Regions from separate parts of the Amorphus sp. MBR-141 genome, predicted to be linked through region 2. Evidence: predicted binding sites of a transcription regulator. Region 2 holds the regulator's gene; each other region holds the start of a gene.

The links. Region 2 encodes LexA, which represses DNA repair genes until DNA is damaged. Its sites were predicted from a motif close to TGTTCNNNNTGTGTTCNG; they were not measured.
Region 1: a site for LexA is predicted at 3,107-3,124, ahead of ACSSVZ_RS01105 (DNA recombination protein RmuC). Genes of this name have one in related genera too.
Region 3: a site for LexA is predicted at 2,798-2,815, ahead of ACSSVZ_RS17135 (YifB family Mg chelatase-like AAA ATPase). Genes of this name have one in related genera too.
Region 4: a site for LexA is predicted at 2,133-2,150, ahead of ACSSVZ_RS20510 (single-stranded DNA-binding protein). Genes of this name have one in related genera too.

The regions. Positions count from the first base shown of each region.
Region 1 covers NZ_JBRJGW010000001.1:246,122-251,539, reverse strand. Annotated here, with positions in the region: gene ACSSVZ_RS01125 (adenine phosphoribosyltransferase) at 1-458, opposite strand, end outside; gene truA (tRNA pseudouridine(38-40) synthase TruA) at 623-1,360, opposite strand; gene fmt (methionyl-tRNA formyltransferase) at 1,503-2,435, opposite strand; gene def (peptide deformylase) at 2,483-3,010, opposite strand; gene ACSSVZ_RS01105 (DNA recombination protein RmuC) at 3,140-4,294, shown strand; gene ACSSVZ_RS01100 (2-hydroxyacid dehydrogenase) at 4,350-5,294, shown strand; gene ACSSVZ_RS01095 (C40 family peptidase) at 5,288-5,418, opposite strand, start outside.
Region 2 covers NZ_JBRJGW010000020.1:63,230-68,647, forward strand. Annotated here, with positions in the region: gene trpC (indole-3-glycerol phosphate synthase TrpC) at 1-205, shown strand, start outside; gene moaC (cyclic pyranopterin monophosphate synthase MoaC) at 216-707, shown strand; gene ACSSVZ_RS22215 (molybdopterin molybdotransferase MoeA) at 704-1,912, shown strand; gene lexA (transcriptional repressor LexA) at 2,256-2,966, shown strand; gene ACSSVZ_RS22225 (ComEC/Rec2 family competence protein) at 3,022-5,349, opposite strand.
Region 3 covers NZ_JBRJGW010000013.1:80-4,593, reverse strand. Annotated here, with positions in the region: gene ACSSVZ_RS17135 (YifB family Mg chelatase-like AAA ATPase) at 1,214-2,743, opposite strand; gene ACSSVZ_RS17130 (APC family permease) at 2,847-4,298, opposite strand.
Region 4 covers NZ_JBRJGW010000017.1:90,451-95,868, forward strand. Annotated here, with positions in the region: gene uvrA (excinuclease ABC subunit UvrA) at 1-1,654, opposite strand, end outside; gene ACSSVZ_RS20505 (GNAT family N-acetyltransferase) at 1,647-2,078, opposite strand; gene ACSSVZ_RS20510 (single-stranded DNA-binding protein) at 2,344-2,862, shown strand; gene ACSSVZ_RS20515 (protein phosphatase 2C domain-containing protein) at 3,037-3,894, shown strand; gene ACSSVZ_RS20520 (DUF2306 domain-containing protein) at 3,891-4,286, shown strand; gene ACSSVZ_RS20525 (MarC family protein) at 4,293-4,997, opposite strand; gene gyrA (DNA gyrase subunit A) at 5,317-5,418, shown strand, end outside.

The sequences.
Region 1 (5,418 bases), on a different contig from region 2:
ACGAAGGCCGCACCGACGATGTCCGCGCCGGAGCGGCGCAGCAGTTCGATCGCCGCGTCCGCCGTGCCGCCGGTGGCGATCAGGTCGTCGATCACCAGCACCCGCTGCCCCGGTTCGATCGCGTCGGCATGGATCTCGATCGTGTCGACACCGTATTCCAGCGTGTAGTCCTGACCGATGGTCTTGCCCGGCAGCTTGCCCTTCTTGCGGATCGGCACGAAACCGCGGCCGAGTTCGTGGGCGACCGCACCGCCCAGGATGAACCCACGCGCCTCGATGCCGACGACGATGTCGACCGGTTTCCTGAGATAGGGCCAGAGCAGGCCATCGACGGCCGTCCTCAGCCCGACCGGATCGGCGATCAGCGTGGTGATGTCGCGAAACTGGATCCCGGGCTTCGGATAATCGGGGATCGTGCGCACCAGGTCGCACAGCGCGGGCTTCTCGTAGTCGGACATTGGGGGCTGTTCCTCCTGCCTGGTCACCCCGGACCGGGGCGTTGCGGGCAGCGCATGACATGGCCCGACTCCTTCTCGACCGGATAGGACGGTTTCCAACCCCTGACAAGGACAGTGGGAAGGGCTCCGGCATCAGACCGGCTGCGCGCGAGCGCGACGTGCGTTCAGTAGTCGACGCGCAGCAGATAGAGCCCGTCGGGCGGTGCGACGGGGCCGCAGCGGGTGCGGTCGGCGGCCTTGAGGGCGGCTTCCAGATCGGCGGGGCGCCATTTTCCGGTGCCCACCTGCACGAGCGAGCCCACCAGCGAGCGCACCTGATTGTGCAGGAACGACCGGGCCGAGGCCATCACGGTGATCTCGTCGGCGGCGCGCATGACGTCCAGCCGGTCCAGCGTCTTCACCGGGCTCGCCGACTGGCAGTGGGTCGAGCGGAAGGTGGTGAAGTCGTGGTGGCCGAGAAGCCGCTGCGCACCGGCGTGCATGGCCCCGGCATCGAGGGGAGCCGATACCTGCCAGGCGAGACCCGCCTCCAAAGTGAGCGGCGCCCGGCGGTTGACGATCCGGTAGAGATAGTGCCGCGCCGTGGCGGAGAAGCGCGCATCGAAACCGTCGGCCACCCGCTCCGCCGCGATCACCGCCACCGGATCCGGGCGCAAATGCGCGTTGGTGGCGTCGCGGACGGTGTCGTCGGGCCATTCCCGGGCGAGGTCGACGTGGGCGACCTGGCCGAGGGCATGGACGCCGGAATCGGTGCGCCCCGCCCCGCCGATGGTGACCGTCTCGCTGGCGAACGCGCTGATCGCCTCCTCCAGCCGGCCCTGCACGGACAGCCCCTCGGCCTGGCGCTGCCAGCCGACGAACGGCCAGCCGTCATATTCGATGGTCAGCTTGTAGCGGGGCATCCGACACGTGCTTTCAACTGCGGGCGAACGGCGAGCGCCGCCCCTCCCGGGCAATGAGCCGGGCCTGCCGGAAGCGGCAAGATCCGGCCATTCCTGCGATCCGGTTTTGGCCGGACAACCGCAACCTGCGCCCCGACCTTGCTCAGAGAAGCGCGGCCCCGGGCGCCAGCCGCAGGCCGCGGAAGACCTCGTCGGCGGCCATCGGCGCCTTGCCGGCACGCTGCACCTGCACCAGCCGCACCGCGCCCTCGCCGCAGGCCACCAGTCCCTCGCCATCGAGCACCGCCCCGGGGGCACCAGCCCCCTCCTCGCGGCGGCTGCGAAGGACCTTCATGCGTTCGGTCTTCCCGCCCGTGTCGATCTCGCACCAGGCGCCCGGAAACGGCGACAGGCCGCGGATCTGATCGTGGACCACGGATGCCGGCCGCGACCAGTCGATGCGCGCCTCGGCCTTGGAGATCTTTTCGGCGTAGGTGACGCCCTCGTCGCTCTGGGGCACGGCGTCGAGCGTCCCGCGCTCGATGGCGCCCAGCGCCCGCACCATCAGGTCCGCGCCCAGGCGGGCCAGCACGTCGTGCAGGTCGGAGGCGGTCATCTCGTCGCCGATCGCCACCTTCTCGATCATGCAGACCGGGCCGGTGTCGAGGCCCGCCTCCATCCGCATGACCGCAACGCCGGTCTCCCGGTCGCCGGCCATGATCGCGCGCTGGATGGGGGCGGCACCGCGCCAGCGCGGCAGGATCGAAGCATGGACGTTGAAGCACCCGGCCTCGGGGATCTCCAGGATCGAGCGCGGCAGGATCATGCCGTAGGCAATGACGATGGCCGCATCGGCGCCGTGGCTTGCGAAGGCGGCGGCCGCCTCATCGCCCTTCAAGGTCGACGGCGTGAGCACCGGCAGGCCGAAGCGTTCGGCCGCCTCGTGGACGGGTGACTTGCGCGCCTCCATGCCCCGCCCGGCACGAGCTGGCGCGCGCGTGTAGACAGCGGCGACGTCGTGGCCTTGGCCGACGATCTCGGTGAGCGCCGGCACGGCGAAATCGGGCGTGCCCATAAAGACGAGCCTGAGCGGCATCGGATGTCCCGTGCTGTGATCGCCGCCGCTTTGCGCGGCAGCAAGGATCAGGCTTTTTCGGTCGCGGCCTGCCGCGCCTGCTTGGCGAACTTCTTGGTAATCCGGTCGCGCTTGAGCCGCGACAGATAGTCGATGAACAGGACGCCGTTCAAATGGTCGATCTCGTGCTGAAGACAGGTGGCGAGGATGCCGCCGGCCTTGATCTCCCGAACCTCTCCGTGGCGGTCGAGGAACCGCACGCCGACCTCGGCCGGCCGTTCGACGTCTTCATAGTATTCGGGAATGGAGAGGCAGCCCTCCTGGTGGATACGCAGTTCCTCTGAGCTCCAGATGACCTCCGGGTTCACCAGCGCCATCGGCCGCCGCTCTTCCTCGTCCTCGCCTCCCACGTCGCAGACGATGACGCGGTCGAGGACGCCGATCTGCGGCGCGGCCAGACCGATGCCAGGTGCCGCGTACATGGTCTCCAGCATGTCGTCGATGAGGGCGCGCACGCCGTCATCCACCGCGCCGACCGGAGCGGCGACCTTGCGGAGCGTAGGGTCCGGTATCAGAAGGATCGATCGTTTGGACATCATGCCGATTTATTGGCTGCGACGCTTTCGGTCAACGGATCGGCCGGTCGCAGGCCCGCATTCCCCGCCCGCAGGTGCGAAGCACGCGCATACGGGCGGAACAAACCGCGAATCAGCTATCCTCCGCCCATGTCGGATCCGATCTTCGTGTTTCAAGGCCACGCGGTGACCCAGATCGAGGCGCTGCTCGGCGTCGCGATGGCGGTGATCGTCATCCTGCTGCTGGTGACGCTGCGGCTCGCGGCCGGCCGAAATGGCGCAGGCAACGCCGACACGGTGCGCGCGATGGAGGTCCAGATGGCCCAGATCCTGCGCATGCAGGCGGAGACGTCCGGCCGGCTGCAGACGGTGGCGGAGGTGTTCGGCAGCCGCCAGTCGGAGCTGACAAAGGCGGTGTCGGAGCGCCTCGACGGAATGGGCCACCGGCTGGGTTCGTCGATGTCGCAGGCCTCGAACGCCACCCACGAGACGCTGCGCCAGTTGCACGAACGGCTCGCCGTCATCGACCGTGCGCAACGCACCATGTCGGGGCTCTCCGACCAAGTGTCGCAGCTGGAGAGGATCTTCGCCGACAAGCAGAGCCGTGGCGCGTTCGGCCAGGCGCGGATGGAGGCGATCATCCGCGACGGGCTGCCGGAGGGCGCCTTCTCCTTCCAGCCGACGTTGTCGACCGGCGCGCGTCCGGACTGCACGATCCGGCTGCCGAACGGCGCCCCCGTCCTGTGCATCGACGCCAAATTCCCGCTGGAGGCCTTCGCCCGCATCGAGGCGGCCGACACCGACGCTGCCCTCAAGGAGGCGCAGCAGGCGGCGCGTCGCGACCTCATCAAGCACGTCGACGACGTGCGGAAGAAATATCTCGTCCCGGGGGAGACTCAGGACCTCGCCTTCGTGTTCGTGCCGTCGGAATCGCTGTTCGGCCAGATCCACGACCGGTTTCCCGACGTGGTCCAGCGCGCTTACCGGGCCCGGGTGGTGATCCTCTCTCCGACGCTGCTGCAGCTCGCGATCCAGGTGGTCGTCACCGTCATCCGCGACGCCCGCATCCGCGAGGAGGCACACGTCATCCGCGCCGAGGTCGGCCACCTGATGGACGACGTGGACCGGATGACCGAGCGCGTGATGAAGCTGCAGCAGCATTTCGGCCAGGCCCAGCGGGACGTCGAGCAGATCGTCATCTCAGCGGAGAAGGTCGCCAAGCGCGGCGGCCGGATCGAGGCTCTCGACATCGAGCCGGACGACCAGGGGCCGGCCGCACCGGTCCGCGCGGCCGGCGAGGCATGACGTCCCAACCGCCGTCGCGCTTGATCTCGGCGCCCGCGTCGGGCACCTGATCGCCATGAGCATTCTCTTCGCCGCCCGGGGCTTCACGCCCGAGCCGTGGCGCCGCCACCTGGAAGCCGTCGCGGACGGTCGCCGGGTCGTCGTCGACGGCATCGACGCCTACGACCCGTCGGACATCCGCTACGCGGTCGTCTGGCAGCCGCCGCGCAACCTGCTCGCCGAACTCCCCAATCTCGACGTCATCTTCAACCTCGGCGCCGGCGTGGACGCGCTGCTGGCGGACACCTCGCTGCCGGCTCGGCCGATCGTGCGCGTCGTCGATCCCGACATGACCGGCCGCATGACCGAGTGGATCGTGCTGCAGGTCCTGACCCACCATCGCGGCGCACTCCGCTTCCAGGCGCGGCAGCGGGCCCGCGAATGGGTCTCCGAGAGCTTTCCGGCTGCGCACGAGGTCCGGGTCGGCGTGATGGGGATGGGGGTGCTCGGATCCGACGCCGCCGCCATGCTGCAGCGGCTCGGCTACCGGGTCACCGGCTGGAACCGCTCCGCGAAGACCGTCGAGGGGATCGAGGTCGTCTCCGGCGCCGCGGCGCTCGACGGCTTCCTGGCGCGCACCGACATCCTGGTGGTGCTGCTGCCGCTGACGCCGGAAACGCGCGGCCTTCTCGACGCCTCGCTGTTTGCTCGGCTCGCCCGCGACGGGGCGCTCGGCGGACCGATGCTGATCAACGCCGGGCGCGGCGGCCTGCAGATTGAGGCCGACATCGTCGCCGCGCTGGAAGCAGGCACCCTGAAGGGCGCCTCCCTCGACGTGTTTGAGACCGAGCCGCTTCCGGCGACGAGCCCTCTCTGGGACCGGCCGGAGGTGGTGATCACGCCCCACGTGGCAGCCGAGAGCAACCCGCCCGCCATCTGCCGGGGCATCGTGGCCCAGATCGCCGCGTTCGAGCGCGGGGACCCGCTCCAGAACGTCGTGGATCGCACCCGGGGCTATTGAGCCGAGGACAGGATCCGCCGGACGGTGCGCACCGGCCCCGCGCTGGCGGCGATGCGCTCGCGCGCTTCGGCCACCGGTTCGATGACCGTCATCATGTGGAAGCCGTTGGCGTGCAGCAGCTGGC
Region 2 (5,418 bases):
GACGTTGGCGCCGCACGTGCCGGGCAACCGGATGATCGTCGCCGAATCCGGCATTTCCACCCCCGGCGACATCGCGCGGCTGACCGCCGTCGGCGTCGACGCCTTCCTGGTCGGCGAGAGCCTGATGCGCCAGGACGACGTGGAGTCCGCCACCCGCACCCTGCTCGACGGCGCCACCGTCGGCGTACGGCTGGCGGCCGAGTAGATCGGGCCCGATGGCAGGCGACACCCTCACCCATCTGGACGAGACCGGTGCCGCCCGCATGGTCGACGTGTCGGAGAAGTCCGCCACGCGCCGCGAGGCCACGGCAACCGGCAGCGTCACCATGCGCGCCGAAACGCTGGCGCTGATCCGCGCCGGCAACCTGAAGAAGGGAGACGTGCTCGCCACCGCGCGCATCGCCGGCATCATGGCAGCCAAGCGCACCCACGAGCTGATCCCGCTCTGCCATCCGCTGCCGGTCACTTCCGTCAAGGTCGACATCGAGGCCGATCCGGCGCTGCCCGGTCTGCGGGTGACCGCCACCGTGGGCGTCGACGGCAAGACCGGCGTGGAGATGGAAGCCCTCACCGCGGCGAGCGTCGCCTGCCTGACGATCTACGACATGGCGAAGGCGGTGGAGCGCGAGATGGTGATCGGCGACATCCGCCTGCTGGCGAAATCCGGCGGCCGCTCGGGCGACTACCGCGCGGGGCCGGCCACGTGAGCCTCCTCCCCGTCCAGGAGGCGCGGGCGCGCGTGCTTGCCGGCAGCGTCCGGCTCGGCGTCGTCCACGTCCCGCTCGCCGACGCCGTCGGCCGGGTGCTTGCCGAAGATATTTCCGCCACCCGGCAGCAGCCGCCGTTCGCCGCTTCCGCCATGGACGGCTATGCCGTGCGCGCCGTCGACGCGGCCGAGGCGGGCGCAACCTTGCATCTGGTGGGCGCGTCGGTTGCCGGCCGCCGTTATGCCGGCACCCTGGCGCTCGGCGAGACCGTGCGCATCTTCACCGGGGCGCCGGTGCCGGACGGCGCCGACACCGTCCTCATCCAGGAAAACACCGAGACGGTGGACCCGCAGACGGTCCGGGTGACAGTGCCGGCCCAGCCCGGTCGCCACATCCGCCGCGCAGGGCTTGATTTCGAGACCGGCGCCGCGCTGCTTGCCGGCGGGACCCGCCTAGACGTGCGCCACGTCGCACTGGCTGCCGCCATGAACCATGCCACACTGCCGGTCGGCCGGGCGCCGAAGGTCGGCCTGATCGCCACCGGCGACGAACTCGTGGCGCCGGGAGAGGCACCCGGCCCGGATCAGATCGTCGCCTCCAACACGCCGGCGCTGGCCGCCCTGATCACGGCAGCCGGCGGCGAGCCGATCGATCTCGGCATCGTCCGCGACAACGACGCGGCGACCGTTGCCGCGCTTGCCGACGGCCGGGATCGCGGCGTCGACATTCTCGTCACGCTGGGCGGCGCCTCCGTCGGCGACCACGACCTGGTGCGCAAGGCATTCTCCGACGTCGGCATGGAGCTCGGGTTCTGGCGGATCGCCATGCGCCCCGGCAAGCCGCTGATCTTCGGCCACCTCGGCGGCATCCGGGTCCTCGGCCTGCCCGGCAATCCGGTGTCGAGCCTGGTCTGTGCCATGCTGTTCCTGATCCCGCTGGTGCGCGCCCTGCAGGGCGACGCGGCACCGGGCCCCGCCTACGCGGCGGCGCGGCTGACCCACCGCATGCCCGCCAACGACGGCCGCGAAGACTACGTGCGCGCCCGCCTCACCGAGCGCGACGACGGCCTGCCGGAGGCCGATCCCTTTTCGCTTCAGGATTCCTCGATGCTGTCGACGCTCGCGGCTTCCGGCGCCCTGATCGTCCGTCCACCCAACGCACCGGCGGCAGAAGCCGGCAGCCTCTGCCGCATCCTGCGGCTCTGAGGCTCCGCGCGCTGGCCGGAGCGACCAGGACGGCTTGCGGCGGTGCGATCCGCCGACAGCGAGCCGTTCCGCCTTTTGTGGAAGGCACACCCACCCGATGATCGGACGATTGTCCGCGCCGGGCGGCCGACCATTCCCTTTCCGCTTTCCCCCACCGCTCGAATCGCACAGATTGCGCCTCCCGTCCCGGCCACGATCCGGCCGCGACCTGTTCCCGCTCTGGGCCTGCAGGACGCAAACCGAACATTAACCGTTGCGGAACACATATGGAACGTGTAGCGTTCGTTCCTGATTTGTACCGCACACGCGATGCATCGCTGACCCGAGGGGTGGGGCCGAATTCATGCTGACCCGCAAGCAACATGAACTTCTGATGTTCATCCACGAGCGGCTGAAGGAAAGCGGCGTTCCACCCTCTTTCGACGAGATGAAGGATGCGCTCGACCTCCGGTCGAAGTCCGGCATTCACCGCCTGATCACCGCGCTGGAAGAGCGCGGCTTCATCCGCCGCCTGCCGAACCGGGCGCGGGCTCTGGAAGTGATCCGCCTGCCGGAATCGTCGAACCCCTCGCTTGGCGCCAACCGCTCCCGCGGCTTTTCGCCGGAGGTAATAGAAGGGTCCCGGGGCAAGGCGCCGCCTGCTCCGGCTCCGGCCGACCACGGCGGATCGGGCGGCTACAGCGTGCCGGTCATGGGCCGGATCGCGGCTGGTGTCCCGATTGCGGCGATCCAGCAGGAAAGCCATCAGATCACGGTTCCGGCCGACCTGATCGGCGGTGGCGAGCATTTCGCCCTCGAGGTCCACGGCGATTCGATGATCGAGGCAGGCATCCTCGACGGCGACACGGTGCTGATCAAGCGCTCGGACGCGGCCGACAACGGCGACATCGTGGTCGCTCTCGTCGACGACGAAGAAGCCACTTTGAAGCGGCTGCGCCGCAAGGGGGCATCGATCGCCCTGGAAGCCGCCAACCCGGCCTACGAGACCCGCATCTTCGGTCCCGACCGCATCCGCATCCAGGGCAAGCTGGTGGCGTTGTTCCGGAAGTACTGAGATCCGCCGATGGCCGCGCGTAGCCGACGGCAGCCTTGGCGGAGATGACGGCTCGTCAGCGCCGAACCACCGGGGTCGCAGTCCAGGGACGCGCGGTCCGCGGCCGGGCATGCTGCAGCCGATAGTACGGCGGATCGTCCTGCCAGGTGAGCGCGAGCGCGCCCGCCTGACGCAGGAGGTTGCGGTCGACGATCAGACGCGGGCCCGAGCAGCCCGGCGGGGCGTCGTGGCGGGTAATCAGGATCTCCGCGCGGACGCAATCCTCGACGAAGGCGGCCGGATCCTCGGCGAAGGCCGCGACCGGTGGCGGCCTTGCTTTGCGGACACTCACCGCAACGCTGACGATCCCGTCGGTGGCGTTTGTGGCAGGCCTGTTTGCCGCTGCGCCGGCTTCCCTGCCACGCCTGAGCCCGATCGGTGCCGGGAGCGTCAGCGTGCAGCCGAGATCGTCGCAGCGCACCGCATCCCGCACCGCCGGGTCCAGTGGATCTCTGGTGTCCCCATCCGCCCTAAGCCACATGGCCGCGGCGAACGCCCCGCCTTGCGCCGTTGCGATCCTCAGGCGCCCGTCGGTTCCCCGCACCGCAACGGCGCGGCCGTCGTCGGAAATGAGCAGGTCAGGGCTCGAGCCCAGCGGGGCTATCGCAAGGCCGGCAGCGATCGGGACCACGCCGAGGAGCCGCCAGCCGGCCTGCCAGAGCGCCAGCCAGAGCAGCCCGCCTGTCATTGCGAGAACGGCTGCGGCCGGCATGCGGCCCACGCCGCCGGTCTGGCCGCTGAGACCAGCCACCCACTCCGCAATCCCCACCACCGCGTCGAGGCCCAGGCCCATGATCGGGAGCACCAGCGGGTCGAGCCCGAGCGGCATCAGCGCCACCGAGACGACCCCGAACGGCATGACGATCAGGCTGACGAACGGCATCGCCAACAGGTTGCCCAGAAGGCCAAGCGGCGCCAGCCGGTGGAAATGCAGCGCCCCGATCGGAGCGGTGACCAGCCCTGCGACAAAGGACGTGAGTGCCAGGCCGCCCATCCAGAGCGCCGCGGTGCGCAGGACGCGTCGTCCATGGCCCGCGTTGCGATCCCCGCCGCCGGAGCGCTCGCGCGTCGCCTGCCACTCGTAGGCGGCGACGAGCGCGATGACCGCGGCGAATGACATCTGGAAGCCAGGACTGAGGACGGCGGCCGGATCGAGGATCATGACGACAAGTGCAGCGACCGCAACGGAGCGAAGGGTCAGCGCCGGCCGGTCGACGAGGACGGCCAGAAGGGCCACGGCCGCCATCACGAATGCGCGGATGGTGGCGACGGCACCGCCCGAAAGGATCAGGTAGACCAGCCCCGCCATGAGGGCTGCGACGGCCGCCCACTTCTTGATCGGCCGCCTGAGCGCGAGGCCGGGGATGGCCGCGAGCACGAAGCGCACGGTGCCGAAGATCGTCCCGGCCACCAGCGCCATGTGCAGACCGGAGATCGCCAGGATGTGGCCAAGGCCGGAGAGCCGAATGGCATCCTGGGTCTCTTCCGGAATCCCGCCGCGGTCGCCCACCAGAAGCGTCGCGGCGATCTCCCCGTTCTCGCCGGGAAGTGCCGCGCGCAGCCGTGTGCCGATCCCGTCGCGGACCCGAGCGACCATGGCGCGCAGGCGGATGTCCGCCGGCGCCGGTCCGAGATCGGCCGCCTTCGGCATCCCGTACGAGAAGCCGGTGGCGCCAATGCCCTCGAAGAACAGGCTGCGGGCCCCATCGTAGCCTCCGGGCTCGACCGGGCCACGCGGCGGCGCCAGCCGGGCAAGCACGGCGATGCCGTCTCCGACCCTGGGAGCCGGCCCCTTTCCCCGCGCGGTGAAGCGGACGCGCGCGGGGGTCCGGGGCCGGCCGAGGCCCTTCAGGTGATGAACCCGCACGATGTAGCGGACGGCACCGTCCGGGCGCGGTTCGCGCGCTTCGACCCACCCGTCGAGCTCCACGGTGCGTTCGCCTCTGATGACCGGTGCCGCCACCCGCGCGGTCTGGGCCGATGCCAGCGCCAGCCCGGCCAGCATCGCGGTCACCAGAACGAGCGCCGGAAACGCGGTCGGAGCGCTGCGCGCCCGGGCCGCGGCGCAAGCGGCGGCAAGGCCGAGGGCTGCGAGCGTCGGCCAATGAGGCTCGCGCGGCAGCGCGAAATACACCGAAACGCCGAGCGCGAAGGCCACCGGGATCCACAGGAAACCCCGTCCCCGGTCCAGGTCGCTGCGCAGGCAGTCTGCCAGCCAATTGGAGAAGCGGCCGGCGGCGACGCGCAGACGGACCGGCAGCGGCGCCCCAGGCACCGGCAGACCGACCCGTCTCGCCACGGCGCCGCGACTGCGCGCGCCCACAGCACCCGGCTGCAACGCCACCTGAACCCTCCCAACGCTTGGGTGCGGTCGCGCGGCCGTGCTACACGACCCACGCTTGAGCACGTCGCG
Region 3 (4,514 bases), on a different contig from region 2:
ATCGATCCGGTTCGGTGCGCACCTAACTCTCTCAAAAGAAACAGGTTTCGGCCGTGCGCTCCGCTTGTGCGCAGCTGGCGGCGCGTCGCGGCACCAAACTGCGCGATTCGGGCCTCTGGCTGCGCTATTTGGCACGGTGCGCAGGCGTGCGCAGGCCGCGTGCGGGTGCGCACAGCTGTGCGCGCACCGGCTCCGTGACTGAGCACGCCGCGACCCCATCACCGAGCGTGCCGCATCCCCCGCCGGCGACCGTCTCCTGTCCCCGCTGCTCCGCCTGCCGGTCGACCGCCCCGCTTCCCCCGCGGGGGCATCCGCACGGCCCCGGCGGGATCCGAGCACAGTGTCCGGCCTGCCGCCGTCCACCGGCTTCTGGCTGAAGGTGATGCTGGCAGTGCCGCGGCGGCCGGGTCGGCCAGCCGGCCGCACCCCTTCTGCATTCCGCCGGTCGGCACAGCTCCCGGGTTCCGCAGGGTTGGCACACCTCAGGCATCCCGCAGGGTTGGCGCACCTTCCGCATCCCGCCGGGCGGCACCTTCGCCACACCGTGGGGCGGGCGCTTCCCGCGCCTGTTGCACCACCGCCGCCGGCGCGCGGCGCCACGCTGGCCGGCCCCGTTCTGGCATGTCATTAGCCGGCAAACGAGAGCCGGTGCGTCCGGTTGGGGGCTCCCGCCGGGCACACCGCGCAGGCATTCCGAACAGGAGCAGGTTAGCCGGCTGAGGAAGTTCGGCCGGGGGCGGGGCGGCAGGGGGCGGGCGCGCTGGACGCCCTGGCGCATTTTCCGGTCAGATCGAAGCCGTCCGCGCGGAAAGAAATGGCTCAAGTCTCGGATTCCGAAGCCATTTCTCGTCGATCGGGTGGTTTTGCCCGATCGGACAAGGCTCCGGACGCTTTGGACGCGTTCGGAGGCTTGCCGCGCCACGGGTTCAGGCTCGCCGCGTGGGGCTGTCGCTGCCTGGTCCCGCACCCGGATGTCCACGGTCCGAGCGGCGCTGTGCGGTGCTTCTGCGTGGGCGCGTCCAGGCGCCCGATCGGCCCCGTGAAACACATCGGGGACAATCTCATTTGTCCATGTAATCATCTTTTAGATCAATATCTTGGATGATGAATCTCGCGTTAACCATAAGCCTCCCAGCCTCCCAGCCTCCAGCCTCCAGCCTCCAGCCTCCAGCCTCCAGCCTCCAGCCTCCAGCCTCCGGGGCGGGGCGGCGGGTCAGGCGGCGACGGCCAGGCGGGGGCCGGCCTGGCGGTAGGCCAGCGCCTCGGCGAGATGGAGCCGGCCGACCGTGGGGGCGCCTTCCATGTCGGCCAGCGTGCGGGCGACCTTGAGGACGCGGTGGTAGCCGCGCGCCGACAGGCGCATGGCGTCGGCGGCCTCGCGCAGCAGCCGGGCGCCCTCCGGGTCGGGCGCCGCGATCTCTTCGATGAGGCGCGGGCCGCACTCGGCGTTGGTGCGGGCCGGCGCGCCGAGGGCGGCGAAGCGGGCCCGCTGGATGGCGCGGGCGGCGGCGACCCTGAGGGCGGCCTCGCGGGAGCCTTCGGCGGGCGAGGGCATCGCCATGTCGGAGGCGGTGACGGCGGGCACGTCGATGCGGACGTCGATGCGGTCGAGGAACGGACCGGACAGGCGGGCCTGATAGTCGGCGGCACAGCGGTCGCCGCGCCGGCACTGGTGGCCGGGCTCGCCGTAGTAGCCGCAGCGGCACGGGTTCATGGCGCAGACGAGCTGGAACAGCGCCGGGTAGCTGACCCGGTGGTTGGCGCGGGCGATGACGGCGCGGGCGGTCTCCAGCGGCTCGCGCAGCGCGTCGAGCACCGGCGGGGCGAACTCCGGCAGCTCGTCGAGGAAGAGCACGCCGTGGTGGGCGAGCGACACCTCGCCGGGCCGCGCCCGGACGCCGCCGCCGACCATCGCCGCGGTGGTGGCCGAATGGTGGGGCGCGCGGAACGGCCGCCGCGCCGACAGCCGGCCCTCGCCGAGCTGGCCGGCGATCGACTGCACCATCGACACCTCAAGCAGCTCGCGCGGCGCCAGCGGCGGCAGGATGGAGGGCAGCCGCTGGGCGAGCATCGACTTGCCGGAGCCGGGCGGCCCGACCATCAGCAAGTTGTGGCCGCCGGCAGCGGCGATCTCCAGCGCGCGCTTGGCGGTCTCCTGGCCCTTCACGTCGGCGAGGTCGGGCAGGGGGGCGCCGTCCTCGCGCACCTTCGGGTCGGGCCGCGACAGCACCTGGGTGCCCTTGAAGTGGTTGGCGAGCGCGATCAGGCTGCGCGGCGCCAGGATCGCCATGTCGCCCGACGCCCACGCCGCCTCCGGCCCGCAGGCGGACGGGCAGATCAGCCCCTTGCCGAGCGCGTTGGCGCCGATCGCCGCCGGCAGGACGCCGGCCACCGGCGCGATGGTGCCGTCGAGCGACAGCTCGCCGAGCACAACGTAGTCGAGCACCTGGTCGGCGGGGACGACGCCCATCGCCGCCATCAGCCCGACGGCGATCGGCAGGTCGTAGTGGCTGCCTTCCTTCGGCAGGTCGGCGGGGGCAAGGTTGACGGTGATGCGCTTGGGCGGCAGCGACAGGCCGGAGGCGATCAGCGCCGAGCGCACCCGCTCGCGGCTTTCCCCCACCGCCTTGTCGGGCAGGCCGACGATGGTGAAGGCGACGGTGCCCGGGCCGACCTGGACCTGGACGTCCACCGGCACGGCCTCGACGCCCTGGAACGCCACCGTCGTCACGTGCGAGACCATCGTCACCCTCCCGGCCAGCCGCAATCAAAAGTAGCGGACGGCGGGAGTTCGCGCAAGAACATTATGGGAACAGAAGCGCCCCAAGGCGGCGATCAGGCGGCGGTCAGGCGTCCGAGAGGGCCGTCATGTCGGGCGCGCCGATCGCCTCGCCGCGCCGCTTCATGGCGTAGACGGTGCCGGCCCACAGCACGATGCCGATCCCGAGCAGGACGGCGGCGATCAGGTATTGCGTGGCATCGCGCCCCGTCCACGGGCCGACGAAGAAGGCGCAGGAGGCCGCGCCGAGATAGGGCAGGCCGAGCGGCGCGCGGAAATGCGCGTGGTCGACCGTGTCGGAGCGCAGCACCAGCACGGCGACGTTGACGACGGCGAAGACGCCGAGCAGCAGCAGCGCCGTCGTCCCGCCGAGATCGGGAACCGCGCCGACGAAGACGATCAGCCCGGCGGCGAGCAGCGTGGTGAAGACGATCGAGACGTAAGGCGTGCGCCGGGCCTTCGAGACCCGGCCGAGGACGCGCGGCAGCACGCGCTCCTGCGCCATGCCGTAGAGCAGGCGGCTCGCCATCAGCATGTTGATCAGGGCGGAGTTCGCCACCGCGAACATGGTGATGACGCCGAACACGCTGAGCGGGAACCACGGCGCGCCGGCCTCCACCACCTTCAGCAGCGGCGTCGCGCCCTCGCTGAGCGCGTCGATCTCGACCAGCGCGATCGCCGTCACCGAGACCAGCAGGTAGATGACGCCGGTCAGCACCAGCCCGCCGAGCAGCACCTTCGGGAAGATGCGCGACGGATCCTTCGATTCCTCCGCCATGTTGACGGAATCCTCGAAGCCCACCATGGCGAAGAAGGCCAGCGTCGTCGCCGCCACCACCGGCCAGAAGATGCCGCCGTCGCCGGCCGACGAGAAGTCGACGGCGCGGCTGAAGTCGCCCTGGCCGCCGGCCAGCGCCGCCGCGCCGATCAGGATGATGATCAGGAGGCCGGTCAGCTCGATGCAGGTGAACACCACGTTGAGCTTGACGCTCTCGCTGACGCCGCGCCAGTTGACCAGCCCGATCAGCCCCATGAAGGCGAGGCCGATGGCGGTGACGCCGACGGCGCCGGCACCGAAGCCGAAGCTTGCGGCGAAATTCTCCGCGAATGCCCGGGCCGCCGTCGAGGCCGAGGTGATGCCGGACGACATCACGGTGAAGGCGACGATGAACGTCACGAAGTGCACCCCGAACGCCTTTTGCGTGTAGAGGGCGGCGCCGGCGGCGCGCGGATACTTGGTGACCAGTTCGAGATAGCTGCAGGCGGTGACGGCGGCGAGGGCGAAGGCCACCAGGAACGGCAGCCAGACGATCCCGCCGACTTCCCCGGCCACCTTGCCGGTCAGCGCGTAGATGCCGGTGCCGAGCACGTCGCCGACGATGAACAGCAGCAGCAGCCCGGGCCCCATGACGCGCTTCAGCCCGGGCTCTTGCCCGTGGGCGCCCTGGCTGTCGCTTGGTTGCCCGGCCTTACCTTGCCCGGCCTTACCTTGTCCGCCCGTGCCCTGTTCCTGCGCCATGCCGGCCTCCCCCAATCCACCGTGCGGCCAGGGTTGAGAAACCGGCTAACGGTTGAGAGTCCAAACGGCGGGGAGAGTGTGTTGGTTCCGGGGGGGCGATGAGGGCGCGGGCGGAGGGCGGAAGGCTGGCGGAGGTGGCAAGGCCGAGATGTGGCTCGACGGGGCGACATCGCATCGCCTGCGATGAAAATCGCCAAGGTCTTAGAGTCCGTCTCG
Region 4 (5,418 bases), on a different contig from region 2:
CCACGATTACCGTGTTGCCGAGGTCGCGCAGCCGCTTGAGCGTCTCCAGCAGCCGGGCGTTGTCGCGCTGGTGCAGGCCGATCGACGGCTCGTCGAGCACGTAGAGCACGCCGGTGAGCCCCGAGCCGATCTGGGAGGCGAGGCGGATGCGCTGGCTCTCGCCGCCCGACAGCGTGCCGGAATTGCGCGACAGCTGCAGGTAGTCGAGGCCGACGTCGACCAGGAAGCGCAGGCGCTCGCGGATCTCCTTGAGGATGCGGCTGGCGATCTCGTTCTGCTTGTCGGTCAGCCTGTCACCGAGTTCGCCGAACCACACGTGGGCCTCGCGGATCGACAGCTGGGAGGCCTGGCCGACATGGAATCCGGCGATCTTCACGGCCAGCGCCTCTGGCTTCAGCCGGTAGCCGCCGCAGGCCTCGCAGGGCTTGTCGGACTGGTAGCGCGACAGCTCTTCGCGCACCCACTGGGAATCCGTCTCGCGCCAGCGCCGCTCGATGTTGGTGACGACGCCCTCGAAGGACTTCTTCGTCTCGTAGCTGCGCAGGCCGTCGTCGTAGCGGAAGGGAATCTTCTCCCTCGTGCCGAACAGGATGGTGTCGCGCACGACCTGCGGCAGGTCGCGCCACGGCGTCGTCATGGCCACGTCGTAGTGCCGGGTGATCGCCTCCAGCGTCTGGGTGTAGTAGGGCGAGGTGTTGCCGGTGCGCGACCACGGCAGGATCGCGCCGCCGCGCAGCGTGAGCCCGTCGTCGGGGACGACCAGATCGGCCTCGAAGCTCAGCATGGTGCCGAGCCCGTCGCAGGTCGGACAGGCGCCGAACGGATTGTTGAACGAGAACAGCCGCGGTTCGATCTCGGGGATCGTGAAGCCCGACACCGGACAGGCGAACTTCTCCGAGAAGACCATCCGCTTCGGGGCGCCGGCCTCGTCCGTCTCGTCGGCGAACTCGGCGAACGCGATGCCGTCGGCAAGCCCCAGCGCCGTCTCCAGCGAATCCGCCAGCCGCGTGCCGATGTCGTCGCGCACGACCAGGCGGTCCACGACCACCTCGATGTCGTGCTTGATCTTCTTGTCGAGGGCGGGCGCCTCGGTGATCTCGTGGAAGGTGCCGTCGATCTTGACGCGCTGGAAGCCCTTCTTCTGCAGCTCGGCCAGCTCCTTGCGGTACTCGCCCTTGCGGCCGCGCACGATCGGCGCCAGCAGGAAGAGCCGCGTCTTCTCCGGCAGCGCCAGCACCCGGTCGACCATCTGGCTGACCGTCTGGCTTTCGATGGGCAGTCCGGTGGCCGGGGAGTAGGGCACGCCCACCCGCGCCCACAGGAGCCGCATGTAGTCGTAGATCTCGGTGACGGTGCCGACCGTCGAGCGCGGATTGCGCGAGGTCGTCTTCTGCTCGATCGAGATGGCCGGCGACAGCCCGTCGATCTGGTCGACGTCGGGCTTCTGCATCATCTCCAGGAACTGGCGGGCGTAGGCCGAGAGGCTCTCGACGTAGCGCCGCTGGCCCTCGGCGTAGATGGTGTCGAAGGCGAGCGACGACTTGCCGGAGCCCGACAGGCCGGTGAACACGACGAGCGAATCCCGCGGGATCTCCAGATCCACGTTCTTCAGGTTGTGCTCGCGCGCACCTTTGATGGAGATCGTCTTATGCATGGGAGCCAGGATGTCCGGTCTTGGGGGAGCTCGCCGGCGCGGCCGTCAGGTAGGCCTTCCGGGAGAGAGCGAAGAAGGCATGCGGGCGGCCGGCGTGATGCCGATCGGCAATATAGGGTAGACCGACCCGCCGGATAACCCTGAGCGAGCGGATATTGTCGGGGAGGGCGAAGGCCACGACGCGCTCCGGCCGGACGACGTGCATGGCATGGTCGAGAACGGCGCAGGCCCCCTCGGTGGCAAATCCCTGGCCCCAGAACCGGGGCAGGAGGTGCCAGCTGATTTCCGCGTCGTCGGCCGCGTCGCAGACGGGTTGCCGCTCCCAGAAGAACACCGCCGGATCGCGCATCAGCGCGGCCAGCCACGGCCGGTCTTCGGGTTGAAAGGGCCGCAGGGCCAGCCGCTCGGTCGCAAGTTCGGTCATCGTTGCCTGGAATCGCTGCCGTGATCAGCGGAGAGCTTGCCTTGATCGGCGAAAGAGAACAATATAGGAACATCATATTGCGGCGCACGCCCGGATGCAATGCGAAGATCCGGGCGACCATGTGGGCAAACAGGGTCGGTCGCATCGGGTTCCCCGCCGGTCTCCGGCCCGCACATCTGTGGACGGGGACCGCGGATGGGGAGACGCGCAGCCTGCGCCGCGCTATGGGTGCGGGGATCATGATCGTCTGGGAATGGAGAATGGGATGGCCGGCAGCGTCAACAAAGTGATCCTCGTCGGAAATCTCGGCGCAGATCCGGAAATCCGTCGCACCCAGGACGGCCGCCCCGTCGGCAACCTGCGCATCGCGACCTCCGACAGCTGGCGCGACAAGACGAGCGGCGAGCGGCGCGAGCGCACCGAGTGGCACCGCGTGGTGATCTTCAGCGAAGGCCTGTGCAAGATCGCCGAGCAGTATCTGCGCAAGGGGTCGAAGGTCTATCTCGAGGGCCAGCTGCAGACCCGCGAGTGGGAAGACCAGTCCGGCCAGAAGCGCTACACCACCGAGGTCGTGCTGCAGGGCTTCAACGCGACCCTGACCATGCTCGACGGCCGCAGCGAAGGCGGCGGTGGCGGCGGCGGCGCCTCCTACGGCGGCGGCAGTGGCGGCGGCGGCAGCTCGGGCGGCTTCGGCCAGTCCGGTCCGATGGACACCGGCGGCGGCAGCAGTGGCGGCGGTGGCGGCGGCTATGGCCGCGACCTCGACGACGAGATCCCGTTCTAACCCCGCTCCGGGCGTTGCCCCCGGCCGGGTCGTGCCTCCGGCCGACCGCGCGCCGTGTACCCGGGAGTGGCCCACCGTCCGGCGCCCGTCACACGGCGGTGCGACACTGTCTCCGCATCGATCCCGCTCTCCAGGAGCGGGATGCGAGGGCGCCTGTCAGAAGACGGAAGCGCGGTGACCGGCCTCCAGATCATCGATGAACTCTCGCGTCCCGGAAGCCCCTCGCGGCCCAATGAGGACGCGTACGGGACGGCGGGCGCGTTCGCCTGGGTGATCGACGGCGCCACCGGGATCGGCGATTTCGAGTGCCTGGAGGGGCCCAGCGATGCGGCCTGGCTGGCGGCCACGGCGAGCACGCTGCTCGCCGCGCGGATCGAGGCCGGAGAAACGGACCTCGTCGGCCTGCTCGACGGCACCATCGAGGAGCTTGCCCGCCGGTTCGAGCGGGAGCAGGTGCGCGCGCCCCAGGGCCGCTACCAGCGCCCGACGGCCTCCATCCTGATCGCCCGCTTCGACGCCGACGGCATCGACGTCGCCGAGCTCGGCGACTGCTGCCTGTTCGTGCGCGCCGGCAACGGCGCCGTCCTGACGGTGGGCAGTGACCGGGCCGGCCGGGCGGCCGAGCGGGACGCGGCGCGCCGCATGATCGCCCACAAGGCGACGCTCGAGACGCCGGAGGTGCGCCGGCTGATGCGCGACGGACGCTCCCGCCACAACACGCCCGACGGCTACTGGGTCCTCGGCCTCGACCGCGAGGCGGCCGTCCACGCCCGGCGGCGCCGGCTCGACGTGGAGGCGCCCTTCGCTGCGCTGCTCGCCACCGACGGGTTCGCGGCGCTGGTCGAGGACTACCGCCTCTACGACGCGCCGGGCCTGCTGAGCGCGGCCGGAACGGACGGGCTGTCGGCGCTCGCCGACGAACTGCGGTCGCTGGAGCAGGTCGAGGACCCCGACTGCCGGAGCTTTCCGCGCTTCAAGCCGTCCGACGATGCCACCGCGCTGCTGGTCCGCGCGGACCGGGGCCGGCGGTGACGCTCGCGCCGCTCATCGCGGCAAGTCCGGCCATCCAGCTTCATACGGTGGTGGCTCTCTCGGCATTTTTCCTTGGCCTCCTTCAGGTGGTGGGTCCCAAGGGCCGGATGATCCATCGCGCGCTCGGATGGATCTGGGTGGTGCTGATGGCCGTCGTGGCCGTCTCCGCCTTCTTCATCCACGAACTGCGCGTGTGGGGCGATTGGAGCCCGATCCACCTGCTGGCCGTGGTCGTGCTGGTAGCGCTGCCGTTCGGTGTGATGGCGGCGCGCCGGCACGACGTGAACCGCCACCGGCGCACGATGCTCGGCCTGTTCCTGGGGGCGCTGGTGATCGCTGGCGCGTTCACGTTTGCTCCCGGTCGGCTCATGCACGCGCTCGTCTTCGGCTGATTCGGGTCACACCGTCTTGGCCAGCGTGATGACGCCGTCGGCGACGAACTGGACGGCGAGCGCGGCCAGGATCACGCCGAGCAGCCGGGTCAGCACCGCGCGTCCGGTGGCGCCCAGGAAGCGGTCGACCGTCGGGGCGGCCAGGAAGATCGCCAGCGTGCTGCCGAGCACCAGCGCGATCGTTGCGATCATCGCGCCGAACGCGGCGTTCGACGGCGCGTGATCGGCCAGCAGGATCACCGCCGAGATGGCGCCCGGCCCGGCGATCAGCGGGATCGCCAGCGGGAACGCGGCAATGTCGGCGTGATCGTCCTCCGAGGCGCTTGCGGTCGCCGCCCCGGACCGCGCCGGGGCCGGGCCGTCGCCGCCCCCCTCACTGTCGCCGGCGTCCTCGCTGGTGGCTTCCTGGGCGAGCGTCGCCTTGCGCTCGGTGCGCTTGCCGAAGACCATCTCGGCGGCGATCCAGAACAAGAGCAGGCCGCCGGCGACCCGGAACGCCGACAGCGAGATGCCGAGGAAGCCGAGCAGCGCATTTCCGACCAGTGCGAAGGCGAGCAGGATGGCGAAGGCCACGGCGCTCGCCTTGATCGCCACCACCCGGCGCGCCGCCCGCGACCAGCCCGGCGTGAGCGCCAGGAAGATCGGCGCGAGGCCGATCGGGTCGACGGTGACGAACAGCGTCGTCAGCGCATTCAGCAGATAGTTGGTCATGCCGGCGTCCCCCCGATCGTGTTGCCGTCACCCGGCGCGCAGCGCATTGATACCGGGGCCGCGGCACCCCATTTCGACGAAATCGACACGGTCACGGCCCACGCAAATTTCAGGGCCCGAAATTCCAATCCTAAGCGATTGATTTGGTTTGGGTTATTGGTTCAGCTGCGGGCTCGGCGAAGTGGCCCCGCGGGCGGGAATCGGCTATAGACTTATCGATCGATCAAAGACGCGAGTGTGATTCCCTGTGAGTGACGACCAAGTTCCGCCGCCGGGCGACGAGCCGAAGGGCGTGCGCGGCATTTCCATCACCGACGAAATGGAGCGTTCCTATCTCGATTACGCCATGAGCGTGATCGTGAGCCGGGCGCTTCCGGACGTCAGGGATGGCCTGAAGCCGGTTCATCGACGCATCCTCTAC